DNA from 4 places in the Aciduricibacillus chroicocephali genome. Region 3 is predicted to be linked to each of the others. Evidence: riboswitches for the same ligand, from Rfam matches in the RefSeq annotation. Region 3 holds a riboswitch; each other region holds the start of a gene.
The links. Region 3 has a riboswitch for thiamine pyrophosphate ahead of thiT (energy-coupled thiamine transporter ThiT). Riboswitches for the same ligand answer to the same signal wherever they lie in the genome.
Positions count from the first base shown of each region.

Region 1: it holds a riboswitch for thiamine pyrophosphate, as region 3 does, so the genes downstream of both, thiC (phosphomethylpyrimidine synthase ThiC) here and thiT (energy-coupled thiamine transporter ThiT) in region 3, are expected to answer to the same signal.
Region 2: it holds a riboswitch for thiamine pyrophosphate, as region 3 does, so the genes downstream of both, thiW (energy coupling factor transporter S component ThiW) here and thiT (energy-coupled thiamine transporter ThiT) in region 3, are expected to answer to the same signal.
Region 4: it holds a riboswitch for thiamine pyrophosphate, as region 3 does, so the genes downstream of both, QR721_RS12720 (thiamine phosphate synthase) here and thiT (energy-coupled thiamine transporter ThiT) in region 3, are expected to answer to the same signal.

Region 1 is NZ_CP129113.1:840,588-843,723, forward strand. It holds gene proB (glutamate 5-kinase) at 1-344, shown strand, start outside; gene QR721_RS04405 (glutamate-5-semialdehyde dehydrogenase) at 366-1,628, shown strand; TPP riboswitch at 1,741-1,856, shown strand; gene thiC (phosphomethylpyrimidine synthase ThiC) at 2,009-3,136, shown strand, end outside.
Region 2 is NZ_CP129113.1:965,626-968,761, reverse strand. It holds gene QR721_RS05085 (AAA family ATPase) at 1-148, opposite strand, end outside; gene QR721_RS05080 (exonuclease SbcCD subunit D) at 145-1,335, opposite strand; TPP riboswitch at 1,541-1,643, shown strand; gene thiW (energy coupling factor transporter S component ThiW) at 1,726-2,235, shown strand; gene thiD (bifunctional hydroxymethylpyrimidine kinase/phosphomethylpyrimidine kinase) at 2,242-3,039, shown strand; gene thiM (hydroxyethylthiazole kinase) at 3,045-3,136, shown strand, end outside.
Region 3 is NZ_CP129113.1:1,984,778-1,987,913, forward strand. It holds gene QR721_RS10350 (GntP family permease) at 1-705, shown strand, start outside; gene thiT (energy-coupled thiamine transporter ThiT) at 1,206-1,814, opposite strand; TPP riboswitch at 1,903-2,002, opposite strand; gene QR721_RS10360 (MFS transporter) at 2,265-3,136, shown strand, end outside.
Region 4 is NZ_CP129113.1:2,484,240-2,487,375, forward strand. It holds gene QR721_RS12710 (thiazole synthase) at 1-356, opposite strand, end outside; gene thiS (sulfur carrier protein ThiS) at 358-561, opposite strand; gene QR721_RS12720 (thiamine phosphate synthase) at 558-1,175, opposite strand; TPP riboswitch at 1,279-1,386, opposite strand; gene QR721_RS12725 (putative bifunctional diguanylate cyclase/phosphodiesterase) at 1,445-3,025, opposite strand.

The DNA.
Region 1 (3,136 bases), 1.1 Mb from region 3:
GTACGTATGTCGGGCAGAACGTCCTGATTCCAGTTAACAATACGAAACAATGGATTTGGATCCACTCGGATGTGTCCGGAAAAATCTATATCGATGACGGTGCGGAACGAGCACTTCTTGACAAGGGAAGTAGTCTTCTGCCGGCTGGAATCTATGATTTCAAAGGAACTTTTGAGAAGGGTGATATAGTCGATGTCTACGGTAAGAGCGGTCTTCTTGGCCGAGGTGAGGTCCGATGCTCTTCCGAAGAACTGACTCAGGCGATGGGCAAGCGGACAGATGAGCTTGTTCTGCATCTGATCGAAGTCATTCATAGGGATGAATGGGTGCAAGCGATTCACTAATCAGAAGGGGGAATATTCATTATGACAAATGTGCAAACGAATGAAGTCAGGGAAAAAGGTGCGCTAGGTAAACGCGCAAGCTTTATTCTGAATGGCAAAACGACAGAAGAAAAAAATGAAGCACTTGCCAAGATTGCTGACCAGTTGATCAAAGATCAGGCTGCAATTATTGAAGAGAATAAGAAAGATTTGATTTCGGGAGAAGAAAAAGGCCTTCCAACGTCAACGCTTGATCGAATCATGCTTGATGAGAAGCGTATTGCGGATATCGCCGAAGCTGTTCGTCTCTTGATTCAACTCGAAGATCCTATTGGAGAAACTTTGGAATCCATTGAGAAAGAAAATGGACTGCGTATTTTTAAAAAGCGTGTGCCGCTCGGTGTTGTTGGTATGATTTATGAAGCACGCCCAAATGTAACAGTCGATGCAGCAACACTTTGCCTGAAAACAGGAAACGCGGTCATTTTGCGCGGTAGTTCCTCTGCAAAGTATTCCAATATGGCACTTGTGAAATCGATTCAGACAGCATTAGCTGAGACATCCATCCCTGTAGATTCAGTTCAGCTCATTGAAGATACGTCTCGCGAAACAGCTAAGGAACTATTCGACATGAAGGAATATCTTGATGTGCTCATTCCGCGTGGTGGTAAGAACCTTATCGACCTTGTTGTTCGTGAAGCGACTGTTCCAGTATTGGAAACAGGAGCAGGTAACTGTCATCTTTATATTGATGAAACTGCTGAATATGAAATGGCTGAAAATGTTGCCATTAATGCAAAAACACAGCGTCCATCTGTTTGTAACGCGATTGAAGGTCTCGTCATTCATAAAGATTGGGTCAAGGAACATGGCGCTAAACTTTTGAACGCCTTGAAATCTCATGGTGTACAGGTTCATGCAGATGAAGCGGCACATTCTGTCTTCCCGGAAGCAATCGTTGCGACTGAAGAGGATTGGGGCACAGAATATCTGGATATGGAGCTTTCCGTCAAAACAGTTTTCGATGTTGAAGAAGCGATCGAACATATTAACAAATATGGCACGAAGCATTCAGAAGGAATCATTACGAACAATCAGGAAAATGCTGAGAAATTTATGAGCAGTGTTGATGCGACTACTGTATATCATAATGCGTCCACACGTTTCACTGATGGTTCGGAATTCGGTTATGGAGCGGAAATCGGCATCAGTACACAGAAGCTTCATGCTCGCGGACCAATGGGTCTTCCTGCTTTGACATCCACTAAATATTACGTATTTGGCGAAGGCCAGATCCGTTCATAATTAATGAATTGGGAGCTTGGATTTATTACAGGCTCTCTTTTTGTATGATTTTTCCTGAATTTCATTTACCTGATGTATAATCTATGCTATGGTAGAGCTAACTGAATGATAAACATTCTGCTGGGGGTGCCCGTGAGCCGGGCTGAGAGGGACATAGCGTTTGAAATGTCTCAACTCTTGGAACCTGATCTAGTTTGTACTAGCGTAGGGAAGTGGAGCACGGTATTGCCAATGGTGTCTTTCTTAAGGGGACATTTATCGATTTTGCATGCCATAAAGTGTATATTTCCACAGGTTCCGTTGATTCGTCAATGGAACCTGTTTTATTTTCCATCAGATCAGGTTCAATCAACGATTCTCATATTTGGAGGGATTAGACGATGAACCAGGTAAATGAAGAAAAGATCGAATTCAGGAAGCAGTTTCCGAATAGCCGGAAAGTATATGTAAAAGGAAGCCGAGAGGATATTCGAGTGCCGTTCCGGGAAATCTCACTTTCAGATACAGTGACGGATTACATGACAATGAAGAACGCACCGATCCGTGTCTATGATACAAGTGGTCCGTATACAGATGACGAGGCTGTTATCGACATACATAAAGGAATAAGCAGACAGCGTGAAAAATGGATTGAAGAACGCGGAGACACAGAGCTGTATGAAGGGCGGAAAGTGAGACCTGAGGATAATGGCGGGAAGGAAGTCGTCTTTTTCCAGAATGAGTTCAAGCATCGTCCGCGCCGGGCAAAAGCGGGCAGAAATGTTACGCAAATGCATTATGCAAGGAAAGGAATCATTACCCCAGAGATGGAATTCATCGCTATTCGTGAGCAGCTTGATCCTGAAATTGTCAGGGAGGAAGTAGCGGCAGGTCGAGCTATTATTCCATGCAATATTAATCATCCGGAGAGCGAGCCGATGATCATCGGCAAACGTTTCCACGTGAAGATTAATGCCAATATCGGAAACTCCGCTGTCAGTTCATCTATTGAAGAAGAAGTAGAGAAAATGACATGGGCCACACATTGGGGAGCGGACAATATTATGGATCTCTCTACTGGCAAAAATATTCATGCGACACGGGAATTCATTATTCGCAACTCACCTGTTCCAGTCGGGACAGTTCCAATTTATCAGGCACTGGAAAAAGTGAATGGAATTGCGGAAGATCTCACTTGGGAAGTCTACCGTGACACGTTGATAGAGCAGGCAGAACAGGGCGTGGATTACTTCACGATCCATGCTGGAGTGCTCCTCCGTTATGTTCCGATGACAGTCGGCAGAACGACAGGCATTGTATCAAGAGGCGGTTCAATTCTAGCTCAGTGGTGCCTTGCCCATCATGAGGAAAATTTCCTTTACGAGCATTTTGAAGACATCTGCAAAATTTTGAATCAATATGATATTTCCGTCTCTCTTGGGGATGGCTTGCGCCCAGGTTCAATCGCTGATGCGAATGATGAGGCGCAATTTGCAGAGCTTGACACATTGGGAGAACTGACAAAGATT
Region 2 (3,136 bases), 1.0 Mb from region 3:
AACAAATTCCATCAAATATAGTTGTTTTGCCCGCTCCTGTATTACCTGAGATAACATAAAGTCTGTTATCCCCAAGCTCTCGAAAATCAATTATTTCTGTATTTTTATACGGCCCGAATGCCGTCAGTTTCAATGTTAATGGTCTCATTTCGATTCAGCCCCCGCCTTGCGTACCATAACCGTTTCTCTTTCTTCATGAAGCCACTCATCGAGAATCTCTTTAAATAGATCCACAGTTCTGTCTGAAGGTTCATTTCCTTGCACTTCCTTATAAAAAGCTTCGAATCTCTCCATATCGGACATTTCGCTTCTTTTCTTAGCTGAGACCGTTTTGTCACCATTTGCCGAAGTGCTTAAATTGACTCTTTCAACATGCAAACAATTTGGATAGACAGAGCGAATCCTTTCCATTGGTGAAAGAATTGGCATTTCATCAAGCAGTCTGACAAAAACGTAGTCATCACAAATTGGTTGTTTCAGCAGATCATCCATTTTAGCTTCAACAATACGCAGATCACGGCGCGCTTCAAGCAATCTCTTTTCGACTTCTGTGTTTCCATCACCATCAATTTCAACAACGTAATAGCCTTTTTTATGTGTAGCTTCGGATGCTGAGTATTTAAGTATTGAGCCTGCATATCGAATTGTTTCATTTAATACATGATGTGCTTGGTGCAGGTGGCCGAGAGCCGTATAGTTGAAATCAACAAAATGGTGAGCACTTACATGCTCAGCTCCGCCTACAGAAAGGGGACGTTCTGAATCACTAGTATTTTCTTCCGGCTCTCCATGTGGCGTTACAAAAGCATGCCCTACGAAAACATTGCGCGCTTTATCTGACATGGAAGAATAAATCGTCTCACAGATCTTTTTCATTGCATCATCATGAGTACGAATTTCTTCATCTTCAAAGGCAGCTCTGACAACACTAGGATCACAATAAGGAACAAGATGAAAATGAACTTCACCGAATTCGTCCTTCATCACTACTGGCTCTCTCTCTTTTTGGAACTGACCGACGATATGGAAACCATTCTGCTCCATGATTGTACTGCCAAAATGGAGCCTGCTTGGACTGTCATGATTTCCTGCAACGGCAATAACAGGTATTTTCAAATCCAATACAATTTTGTCGAGCACTTCATTCAGAAGTTGCACAGCCTCTGTCGGAGGCACTGCCCTGTCATAGAGGTCACCAGCAATAATAATTGCATCAGGACGTTCATTTGCAGCATCCTCTACGAAACGATCCAATATGTAACGTTGGTCTTCTGTCATATAAAGACCCTGAACAAGTTTGCCAAGATGCCAATCTGCTGTATGAAAAAATTTCATTTGTATTACCTCTCTTTTTTATTAATAGCAAGGAAATTTAGATGAAGTGTTTGAAAGAATTATAATAGATCTAAGGAGGAAATTGCTGAGGATGAATCTATCATAGCAGATACACAAAATCGGAGCAAGCGTTCGTACTATTCTGATTATAGTTTGTTTTTGGTTCATGCCTATGTTATGCTATGGCTGATTAATGAATAAACTATCAAGCTACTAGGGGTGCCCACTATAAAGGCTGAGAGGATACATCCAACCCTTAAGAACCTGATCTGGCTCATACCAGCGGAGGGAAGTAGATGCGGATTTAATTCCGTTCAATTTCGCATACCCTCAAAAGCCGGTTTCAGCTGAAACCGGCTTTTTTATATGAATATGAAAGGATTTTGCCATTTGAAAAGAGTAAATGTAATGGCAGCCCTTGCTGCTCTTATCGCAATCGGTACACTCTGCTCTCAGTTTCTCTGGTTCCCTGCCGGCATTGCAAAAGCATATCCAGTCCAGCATGCAGTGAATGTCATCGCCGCCATCCTGTTCGGCCCCGGTCCTGCTGTTTTGGCAGCTTTCGTAATGGCCCTTGTACGCAATATGCTTGGAATTGGTTCTCTGCTCGCTTTTCCAGGAGGAATGATTGGCGCTTTATTCGCGGGTATCCTGTTCCGATTAAGCGGCCGTCCTTCTTTTGCAGCCATAGGAGAAATTATTGGAACAGGTATTGTTGCCTCATTAGTTGCTATTCCATTCGCGAAATTTTTTATGCATACATCTTTTGGTGTTTTTTTCTTCATGCCATCTTTTCTTATAAGCAGTATTTCTGGAGCGATAATCGGGCTCTTTCTTACTGTCAGACTTCGAAAAAATGTTTTTTCTACAAGTAGACTGACCCAATTCAAAAAGAGGTGAATTTGAATGAAAAACGTAAATTGTACATTAACAATTGCAGGTACTGACCCAACTGGCGGTGCTGGGATTCAAGCAGATTTAAAAACCTTTCAGGAATTAAGAACGTACGGCATGACCGTCATTACTTCTGTTTTGGCTCAGAATACAACTGGTGTACAAAAAGTACTCCACCAGCCAATTGATTTGATTGAAAGTCAGATTAACTCTGTTATCTCTGATATTCCTGTCGATGCTTTCAAAACAGGCATGATTGCCAACCTGGAAATGATGGAACTCCTTGAGAGGAAAATTCCTGAAATCGGTGTTCCCTATGTGATGGACCCTGTAATGGTCGCTACAAGCGGTGATTCATTGATCCATGAAGATGCACGTACTTTCCTCCGTGACAGACTTATGCCCTTCGCTAAAATTGTAACACCAAACATTCCAGAAGCAGAGAGTCTTATAGGCGTTGAAATAAAAACTCTTGATGATATGAAAGATGCAGCGGCAGCAATTGTAAGCCGTTATGGAGCACAATCAGCTCTCGTCAAAGGCGGGCACTTAAATGATCAGGCGGCAGATGTACTGTTTGATGGCAAAACAATGCACACTTTCACTTCCGAAAGAATCAACACGAAAAACACTCACGGTACAGGTTGCACCCTCTCTGCGGCGATAACAGCATATCTTGCAAAAGGCCTTTCACTATATGAGGCGGTAGAACTGTCGAAAAAATATATTACAGAAGCCATTCGTTATTCCTTTAATATCGGTAAAGGCAATGGGCCGACGAATCATTGGGCTCCTCGGATTGAAGGTTGAAGATCATGGAACAGAAAATACTCGATCAAGTACGAGCTCATACACCTCTAATTCATCATCTAACAAATCAAGTCGTAATGAATTTTAGTGCCAATGG
Region 3 (3,136 bases):
TATGAAGAAGTCGTAAAGTCATTTGGCAAAATGCCATCAGCATTCGCTTCATTCTTGCCAATTGTCTTGCCAATCGTTCTAATCGGTCTTGGTTCTGTAATTAGCTTCTTTGAAATGAAAGGAAATGCAGCGGCGTTCTTCAGCTTCCTTGGCCAGCCGGTCATCGCTCTAATTGCCGGTGTCGTCGCAGCACTCTTCCTATTGCCAAAGTTGAACGAAGAAACTTTGACAAAATGGATCGGCCAATCATTGCTTGACGCTGCTCCAATTCTCTTGATCACTGGTGCTGGCGGTGCATTCGGAACGATCATTAAGGAAACTGGTGTCGCAGATGTCATCCAGTCATGGAATCTAGCTGGTTCACTAAGCGGCGCATTGTTCTTGCTCATTCCATTTGTTATTGCCGCTGCCTTGAAGACTGCACAGGGCTCTTCAACTGCTGCACTTGTCATCACATCTTCCCTTGTTGCTCCTCTGTTGCCGCAGATGGGTATTGAAGGTGCTGTGCCGCTTGCACTTGTCGTCATGGCAATCGGTGCTGGTTCTATGACAGTCAGCCATGTCAATGACAGCTTCTTCTGGGTCGTTACAGAATTTAGCGGTATGAAAGTAAAAGATGCCTACAAAGCTCAGACAATGGCAACATTGTTGCAAGGCGTCGTTACAATCCTGTTCACTATGCTGCTTTGGATCATTCTTGTTTAAATAAAATAAAAAGAGAGACTAAGACAGAAATGTTTTAGCCTATAGAAAACCCGAACTAAGGCAAAAAATAAAATTGCCTTAGTTCGGGTTTTTCATTTTCGAGTATTGATTCTCAAAAGTATTTTGAGGTAAGCCGTCGCTACGAAAATAATGCTCGCTTTCCTGCGGGCAAGCACTGAGCCATTTTGGCGCAAGCGCCTCACCGTCTCAGTATGCTTGTTCTTCCCGCGGGAGTCTCGCATTTTTTCTACGCTATGTCCAATGTTCTATCTAGGATTGAAGTGGAAGGCGACGACTCCAACGGGAATAGCATGAGGTGAAGATAAATATTCCAGGCGTTCTTGCCTGGAATTTAGCTGAAGCCATGCCCGTGGAAAGCGTTCGCCTGCAGCGGAAATCCGGCGGTTTGCAACCGATACCTTACCATATTGTAATCTGATTCTTTGTGCGTCTCTTACATATGCAATTTTAGTTATGAACCAGCCTATTTTATCATTTTCTTATGAAGCACTCTTGCTAACTGTGGACAGTCTTTTCGCTTTTGCTGATGTAACAAGACGCATGCTTGTCGAAAGCATCAAAACAATAAGAACTGCACACGCAAGAGTTGAGAAGAAGAAAGCGACACTATTTGCTGTAAGTGAGAAAATGATTGGTGATTTCCCAGCATCAATGGCAGCTTTTTTGAAGAATATAACACCAGCTACAAAATGCCAGAAGTATCGTGCTGCTCCACCTATAAAACAGCCGAGCACTACGTAGATAAGCGCAACTCGAGTTTGCCCTTTCGCAGCTGACCGCTTGATCAGTCCGCTGAATAGTCCTGCAAGTCCGACTGAAGCAAAAGCAAGTCCATATTCAACGAAGGCTTGAGCCGGTGACAATATCCACGCATCTCCAAACATAATTTGCATCATTTCCCATAGGAAACCTGCGATAACACCGGATAGTACTCCCCATCTGAATGCAACGATGAAAACAGGCACCATGGCGAATGAAATCGAAATGGATGGACCAAATTTCAAAGATGGGATTGCGATATCAATTACTAAAGCAAGACTGGCAAAAATAGCCGTCTCAATCATCGCCTGCAACGGCAATTTCCTCATAAAAAAACCTCCCTGGTATATTTAGCGCACCATAGGAGGGATATGTCTTCAGGATACTTCAAGGCACATGCCTAGAAAAAAGCATGCATTTTCAGTATCACCACATCCCTGCGCTAGTCCTAACTAACAGGTTCAAAGGGTCAGAACAACATGTTCACTCTCAGCTCATGGCTCCCCTTGTGGAAACAAGTTAATGATTGTCCTCATTATATTATATTGGTCCACAAATGAAAAGCTGAATATTCAGCCGGCAGACTTAAAAACAATTTTCCTTATCCTTTTCAAAACAAAAGCAATATTTATTTCGTATAACGAATTTGATATTGTATTTAAAGCATAATTAAGGATTCAAAATTTGAAATCTGCATTTTATTTTCATTTTTCCGTGTTCGCCTATCCTTGAACTTCCTGATAGAATTAGAAGCGGATATTGAATAGGAGGACATGTTTATGACACAAGCAACGACAGCACCAGCTCCGAATGAACCGCTGTACAGAAGGGCTGTCTATACGTTCAGCTCGGCACATTTTCTGAATGACTTATGTACGACAGGCCTTGTGCCCGCACTGATCGTTATGTACAAAGAGGCACTGAATTTAAGTTTTACTGAATCTTCATTAATTGTTTTGATATCGTATCTTACTTCTTCTATTTCTCAGCCATTTTTCGGCATGCTGACGGACAGGACGCCACGTGTATGGCTTTTCACTGCAGGGGTATTCTGTACAATTGGCGGCTTGGCCATGACAGGTGCTGCTACATCTTTTGGCTGGCTCCTCATTTTCGTCGCCATTTCAGGTTTCGGTTCAGGAGCTTTTCATCCTGAAGCTTCGCGTGGGACACATCTTGCATCTGGAACTCATAAAGGGCTTGCGCAAGCTATATTTCAAGTGGGCGGTAATGCAGGACAAGCTTTTGGCCCACTGATGATTCCGCTCCTTTTGATTCATACAGGGCTTCGCGGCCTGCTTTGGCTAATTCCAATCGCTTTTCTCTCCTTATTGCTGACAGCCCCGATGCTCGGCTGGATGAAGGAGAAAGTAGCAGATGCTGCATCAAAGAAAAAAGAAATCCGTGGACGCAATAACATTCCTGGGGCCATTCTTCTAATTAGTGTCATTGTCCTACGTTCTTGGTGTCAGCTTGGAGTAGTTGTCTTCCTGCCGTTCTATATGACACATCTCTCACTTGCGGCTTCAGAGACACTTAATTTTGTTTTTGTCGGAGCCGGGGCACTTGGAACTTTCATCGGTGGCATCTTCTCTGACCGAATCGGGCTGAAACGGCTTATGATTGGCTCTATGCTCGTTGCAACTCCATT
Region 4 (3,136 bases), 500 kb from region 3:
TCTTCCGTTGCTTTTAGTGTCTCGACAGGATTGGGCAACAGTGTATGCGGGCAGCCGATGATTTCGACCTTGATCATATCGCAAATTCCTGAAGCACGTGCAAGCTTGGCAATTCTAATTGCTTCCTCAGCAGTCTTTGCACCTGAAGTGTTCGGCAGCAAGCTCACTTTTTCCAAATCAAGTCCTTCAAGAAAGTTCTGTTCATCCGGATTGTTAATATCAAGTCTCCGAACTGCAAATGTAAGGATTTCTGATTCAGATACTTCGACTGCTTCCCGCTGAATCTCCGAGGTTGCATATTTCCCCGTTCCAAGCAACAGCCTGGAGTTGAATTCTTTTCCGTTAATCTGAAGCATCTCAACCGCCTCCTACAAATTGCACCATCTCTATTTTATCCCCATCTGCCAGTCTCGCTGAGGCATGGGCAGACTTTACAAGGATATTCCCATTGTGCTCTACGATCATATGAGGATTGGATATGTCCAAGTGAACTGCCAGCTGTTCTATTGTCGCTATATGTTTCGGTACTTCGACTTGATTTCCGTTAATAATCAATGTCAAATCAGTTGCCCCCTCTTTTCCAAATGATTTCGATATGAAATCGCAGCCTGAACTGGTTTTTCTGCTCCCATGATGCCTGAAAGTACGGCTATCCCTGATGCACCACATTCGATTACTCGTTGAACATTTTCCAGCTTAATTCCACCAATCGCAATGACCGGTACTGTAACAGCTTGGCAGACACTTTCCAACTGCTCCAGTCCCCGCGGTTTAAGCCCCGGCTTGGATTCTGTCTCAAAAACATGTCCAAAAATCAGCCGGTCCGCTCCGAGTGCTTCCGCCTCTCTAGCTGCTTTAACAGAATGGACAGAGCAGCCGATTACAAGCTGTTTGCAGCGGGCTTGGATGTCAGGGAGCAACGTCATCTTATGCTCAGGAAGATGGATACCTCCAGCGTATTCACATATTTCATCAGATGGCGTACCATTGTACACGAGTTTACTCTGTGATATGCCGGATTCGCGAAGTCGCAAAATTATCTCCGCTGCCATATAGGAGGACCAATTCCTTTCCCTTATATGAATCCAATCAACTTGGGGAGCTACTGCTATAGCTATGCTTTCCAGTTTTTCTGGACATTGTTTTCCCGTTGAGATCGTATGCAGTTCGAGCATAATCTGACCTCCCATCCACAAATATTAAAAAGCCACTACCCGGGGCTAACCTCGGATAGTGGCTCAAAGAAGTGCAGAAGGCAGAGTTGCCCAGCACATAGTTCTCATCATTGCACCACTTTCCTCCGCTGGCATCATCCAGTTCAGGTTCAAAGAGTTCCAGAACAATTCGTCCCGGTCTCAGCCTTTTCAGGCACCCCTAGTGATTTCATTCAATTTATTATGTAGTTCTCAGCTTCATTATATCATACTTTTCTGAAAACAACATTTTAAACAGCGTGTTCTTGCTCGATCATTCTCACAATTTCTTCTGGAGGAACCGGACGGCTATACAAATATCCTTGGCCATAACGGCATCCGTATGCTGTAAGCTCTTCAGCAATATGCTGTTCCTCAATCCCCTCGGCAATGAGTTCTACACCTAGATTCTCACCAAGCTGGATGATTGTCTTTACAATCGGGCGAAGCTTGGGATTAGTATCCATGAAACGGACAAAAGCCTGATCAATCTTCAAGTGGTCAATCGGCATTGCGCCAAGAACGCTAAGTGATGAATAGCCTGTACCAAAATCATCAATGGATATCTTGACTCCGAGCTCTTTCAAGTCATTGAATATTCTTTTAGACTCATCCAAGTTCTGCATAAGTGACTCAGTCACTTCAATTTCCAAGGCTTCAGGACTGAGTCCATTCTTCTTTAATTCTGAAGCGACAAACCCGGGAAACTTCAGCCTTTTCATCTGGATTGGTGAAACATTGATTGCCATGACTAAATGGTGTCCTTGATCCTGCCATTCACGAAGCTGTTTACATGCTGTTTTGACAACCCATCTGCCAAGCGAGATGATTTCCCCAGTTTCCTCAGCAATCGGGATAAATTCATAAGGTGAGATCAGCCCCAATTCTGGATGCACCCATCTCGCAAGCGCTTCCACCCCAATAATTCTTCCACTCTCCAGTTCAACCTGTGGCTGGTAATGAAGGACAAACTCATTTCTTTCCGCCGCTCTTCTTAATCCGTTCTCTAGCTTCAATTTGCGTGCAGAAGCTGCAGCAAGTTCAGGATCAAATAGCTGATATTGGTCCCCTCCATTTGCCTTCGCAGCCGAAAGAGCCTGGTCTGCCTGTCTGAGCAGAGTTTCAGAATCATCGCTTTGATCCGGGAACAAGGACACCCCAGCGCTTACAGTAACAAAAATTTCTTCTTCATCAATGTTGTAGGATTCCTTAAAAATATCCATGAATGGTTTCTTATGCATCGTTGCATCTGGTATGTCGTCTATTTCCGCCAAAACAACAAATTCATCTGTCATATGTCTGTACACTTGATAATTATCAGGAAGTCTTTCCTTCAGTCGTTCAGCTGCACAGCATAGCACTTTATCTCCAATTGCATGCCCCATTATGTCATTAATCTGTTGAAATCGATCAAGATCAAACAATATGACAGCTAGCTTCTTCGGAGAGCCGAGACGCGTCATTTTTGTAATGCGTTCTTGTATATCTATATGCATTTTTCGTCGGTTAGGCAAGCCCGTCAGCTGGTCGTAATATGCTAAATGGGTCAGCTCATTATTTTTTTCCATGAGCTCATCGTTAATTTCACGCCTTTGGATGACGAGTCGCTCCATTTCTTCCACATACGTATCCATCTTTTTCAGTAGCCACCACATGAAAGGAATGCCCACGATGAGCATGATTGAAGTGTCCAATATTTCATACCAAATATCACTATCAAAATTGAATTGGAAAACTGCCATTACAATCTCTTCCAGAATATTCGGCACAACAATGACCCCTATGATGAAGGAAGTCAATTGGCCTAGTATGTTGTTATAAAACCATTTCATCCCCTTGTCCTCCGCTATGCTGTATTTTTTTATTCTCTAACCTATATATCGGTAAGACTGTTGTTCGATATTATGGCAAAAAAAGAGTTTGTACGACATTATTCTTCATAT